Regions from separate parts of the Alteribacillus sp. HJP-4 genome, predicted to be linked through region 1. Evidence: a T-box and tRNA genes for the amino acid it is inferred to sense, from the RefSeq annotation. Region 1 holds a T-box; the other holds one or more tRNA genes.

Region 1 (2,193 bases):
GTTACGGCCGTTTGCATTTCTTCCGAAAGGAACGATATTGAGGTATGCTTCTAAGATCTCTTCTTTTTCAAAGTAATTCTCCATACGGAGTGCAAGCGTTATTTCCTTTGCTTTTCTTTCAAAGGAAACTTCATTAGTCAAAATTTGATTTTTGACGACCTGCTGCGTGAGCGTGCTGCCGCCCGTCTGGTTGGAGGAAGCGGCCAGCTCCTGGTATGTAGCGCGCATTAATGCTTTAGGGACGACACCATTGTGATCGTAGAAATATTCATCTTCTGTGGAAATAACAGCATTGATGAGGTGATCGGAGATTTCATCAAGGGAACGTTCCTTTCGTTCGAGGTCAGCTGGTATCTTACCGAGGTGTTTTTCTTCTGCAAAATAAATATCACTGACTTCTTCATAGTCATAAATATTCTGCTCGAGTTCCTCTTTACTGAGCCTTTCTTGATCTTCAGTAAGCGACATAAAGAAGCCTGCTCCGACAGACCCGGCGAAAAGGATAAACATAAGAATAAGGACGATAAAAATCAATAAGATGTTCCACATCACCTGTGAGGTAACGTTGATGCCCTGCACGACAGGCTTGTTTCGGAAAGCATCATATTTATGATTAAGTTTTTCAAAAAATCGATTCACAATAATTCCTCCTAAACGTCACCGACATTATAGCATATTTCGAATGTTCGTTGACAGCAGTAAAAAAAGTATGATAAAAGAAGAATAGTCATTTCAATCGAATAAACATGGCTGTGAAGGACTTGAAGTAGTTTCTTCTTCCCTGAACCAGAGAACCGGCGGCCGCTGCGAGCCGGTACACAGGAAGAAACGAAGTACGCGTCTGGAGCTTTCTTCTTGACATCAACTTGGTAGAAAAGAAGAACGGGGCCTCCCGTTAAGAGTTTAAGTGGAGCATGAAATTCTCATGTTCAATGCAGGGTGGTACCGCGGTAAATATCGTCCCTTCTGTGATAAAGCAGAAGGGGCTTTTTTTATATTCATCAAAAAGGTTTTAATTATGTAAAAAGGAGAGAGTGCAATGAATGTGTTAGAGGATCTCGAATTCCGAGGACTGATTAATCAGGTTACGGATCAGGCAGGACTTCAGCAATTACTTGATAAGGAGTCTGTGACGCTCTACTGTGGATTTGATCCCACCGGCGACAGTCTTCATATTGGTCATCTGCTTACGATTATCACGATGCGACGTTTTCAGCTTGCCGGCCACAAGCCGCTGGCACTGGTGGGAGGAGCGACCGGGCTGATCGGAGACCCAAGTGGAAAAAAAGCAGAGCGCACTTTGAATGAAGAAGAGGTCGTCCGAATGTACAGCGACCGTATTAAAGAACAGCTTTCCCATTATCTTGATTTTGAAGGCGGTGGCAAAGCGGAAATTGTAAACAATTATGACTGGATCGGTTCTATGAGCGTTGTCCAGTTCTTGAGAGACACCGGCAAGCACTTCGGTTTGAACTACATGCTCGCAAAGGAGTCCGTAGAGTCCCGGATTACATCAGGTATTTCCTTTACGGAATTCAGCTATCAGATTTTGCAGTCCCTTGATTTTCATCATTTATACAATGAAAAGAACTGCCGGCTGCAGATCGGCGGGAGTGATCAGTGGGGAAATATTACAGCAGGACTTGAACTTATCCGAAAGCTGGAAGGCAGTGAGGAAAAGCATCCTGGTGCCTATGGATTTACCATTCCGCTTGTCACAAAAGCAGACGGCTCAAAATTTGGCAAATCGGAAGGGGGAGCCATCTGGCTTGATTCAGAAAAAACGAGTCCTTACGAGTTTTACCAATTTCTCATCAACACGGATGACCGTGATGTCGTAAAATTTCTCAAGTTCTTTACGTTTCTAGATGAAGCGGAGCTGGCACAGCTCGAGGAAGAGGTAGAAAAACGGCCGGAAGAGCGGGGCGCTCAGCGCAGGCTAGCAGAGGAGGTTACGACCTTCGTGCATGGAAAAGAAGCCCTGGCCCAGGCGCAGAACATCTCGCAGGCATTGTTTGGCGGAGGAAATCTCAAGGAATTAACAGCCGCAGAGGTAAAGCAGGGCTTTAAGGATGTACCCGCTCATACAGTTGCCGAGCAGGAAAAAGGTCTGATTGAGCTTTTGGTAGAAGCAGGAATTTCTTCCTCGAAACGTCAGGCCCGTGAAGATATCAAGAGTGGAGCGGTCTATAT
Region 2 (2,193 bases), on a different contig from region 1:
CGGGAAGAGCTCGAAGGCGCGGTGGAAGAAGCGATGGAATTTGCAGGGAAAATACTGGTGGAGCCGATGGTTTCTGATATGAAAGAAGTAAACTGCTCCGTCGTCGGTGATTACGAAGAAGTCGAAGCTTCCGTCATTGAAGAAGTGCTGAAAACCGAAGATATTTTAAGCTATCAGGATAAATATCAGGGGGGCAGCGGCAAAGGCGGCGAAGGCTCCAAAGGTATGGAAAGCACCGACCGCATCATTCCGGCGCCGGTTACCGAAGAACGAAAGACAGAAGTCGAAGAACTCGCCAAGGATACGTTTCAGATCCTCGGCTGCAGCGGTGTATCGCGCATTGACTTCTTGATTGACCAGACGGCAGACAAGGTCTTCGTCAATGAAATCAACACGATTCCAGGCTCTCTTTCCTTCTACCTGTGGGAGCCGGCCGGGAAAAAATATTCCCAGCTGCTGCACCAGCTCATCCAGCTGTCGTTAAAGCGGAAGCGCGAGCGGGAGAAGCTGATCTTCTCCATTGATTCGAACCTCTTTAATATGCAGAATGCAGAAGGCGCCAAAGGCACGAAAACGAATAATTAATTACATGCTCAGCCTGTTGTGATACTGATCACGGCAGGCTTTTTGGTTGGCTTCTGAGTGGACGGGAGATCCGGCAAAGTGACGAGATTGTCAGACTTGCCTCCAGTTGCTGCTCAAATCAATCATATGTGGTGCATACTTATGTGGTAGAAGTGATCATCTCCATCAAACGTTTGTTTAAATTCGCCGATCAGAATGGCACGGCGTCTCAGGACAGATCCAAGTGAATATGTCCATTAAAATCTGCAAATGGCACTGGTAGAAAAATAACTCCAAAAGTGCTCCTTAAAATTCTTAAAATCTATTGCCAACCTGTGAACTCTATTATATAATGTCATATGTCAGCAAGAGCATAACCGTTCTTGCTGCCTCTGTGGCCCGTTGGTCAAGTGGTTAAGACACCGCCCTTTCACGGCGGTAACACGGGTTCGAATCCCGTACGGGTCACCATTTTCTATATCTACTATTCAAGAAACGTTGACAAACGTTTTTTCGTTTGTTTAAATAGAAAAGTATCTCCATTAAGGAGGGGTAGCGAAGTTGGCCAAACGCGGCAGACTGTAAATCTGCTCCCTTTGGGTTCGGCGGTTCGAGTCCGTCCCCCTCCACCATTGTTTTAAAACCTGTTTGATAGGGAACACTGTTTATGGCAAACAGCAGCAAACTATGGGACAATCAAGTGGTGCACGTTAAAAGCAATCTATTTGTCTTTGCACCAACGAGCCATTAGCGAACCGTAAACCTCCTGAATAAACATCGTTGTAGGTTTGCGAGGAGCAAGTACTGCATAGCAGTACGCGACGAGCACAATCATTAACGGATGTTAATAACAAGTAGTTACTGCATAAAAGCATAACTCATATAATGAGCCATTAGCGAACCGTAAACCTCTTGTATAAGCTTCTTAGTAGGTTTGCGAGGAGCAAGTACTGCATAGCAGTACGCGACGAGCACAAGAATTGACGGTTATTTATAACGTGTGCCACACGCAAAAAAAGCAATTACTTAAAGCGAGCCATTAGCTCAGTTGGTAGAGCATCTGACTTTTAATCAGAGGGTCGGAGGTTCGAATCCTCCATGGCTCACCATTTTTACCTAAAACAACGCGGAAGTAGTTCAGTGGTAGAACATCACCTTGCCAAGGTGGGGGTCGCGGGTTCGAATCCCGTCTTCCGCTCCAGAAATTCCTGCGGGTGTAGTTTAGTGGTAAAACCTCAGCCTTCCAAGCTGATGTCGTGGGTTCGATTCCCATCACCCGCTCCATTACATAACCTAGTAAGGGGCCTTAGCTCAGCTGGGAGAGCGCCTGCCTTGCACGCAGGAGGTCAGCGGTTCGATCCCGCTAGGCTCCACCAAATATAGAGACGATCACCCGGCTCAGTCGCCGGGTTTTTTTATTGTGCAGCCCGCCATTACGCCTATTCGCATCTCCATATTAAAATGAGAATCAAGCGGCCCTTAAAAACAAAAAAAGTCTCTCCCGATTCAATGGTCGGAAGAGACAGCTTTCTTGCCATCATATCTATTTAATAAAGAATCAAGTTCTTTACTCAGACGGACGACTTCTTCAGAAAAGAGAGGTTTATTCCATGCAGCTTTATTCAGAGA

Evidence for each region. The T-box of region 1 lies ahead of tyrS (tyrosine--tRNA ligase). A T-box ahead of a tRNA ligase gene usually reads a tRNA of that ligase, here a tRNA-Tyr.
Region 2: it has a tRNA-Tyr gene. The T-box ahead of tyrS (tyrosine--tRNA ligase) is inferred to sense a tRNA for this amino acid. The anticodon was not compared.

What each region holds. Positions count from the first base shown of each region.
Region 1 is NZ_JBHIKY010000029.1:6,333-8,525, reverse strand. It holds gene ACE4RR_RS18705 (transglycosylase domain-containing protein) at 1-639, opposite strand, end outside; T-box leader at 744-968, shown strand; gene tyrS (tyrosine--tRNA ligase) at 1,040-2,193, shown strand, end outside.
Region 2 is NZ_JBHIKY010000001.1:269,225-271,417, reverse strand. It holds gene ACE4RR_RS01260 (D-alanine--D-alanine ligase family protein) at 1-585, shown strand, start outside; tRNA gene ACE4RR_RS01255 (tRNA-Glu) at 961-1,035, shown strand; tRNA gene ACE4RR_RS01250 (tRNA-Tyr) at 1,111-1,196, shown strand; tRNA gene ACE4RR_RS01245 (tRNA-Lys) at 1,598-1,673, shown strand; tRNA gene ACE4RR_RS01240 (tRNA-Gly) at 1,691-1,765, shown strand; tRNA gene ACE4RR_RS01235 (tRNA-Gly) at 1,775-1,848, shown strand; tRNA gene ACE4RR_RS01230 (tRNA-Ala) at 1,865-1,940, shown strand; gene ACE4RR_RS01225 (aspartyl-phosphate phosphatase Spo0E family protein) at 2,071-2,193, opposite strand, start outside.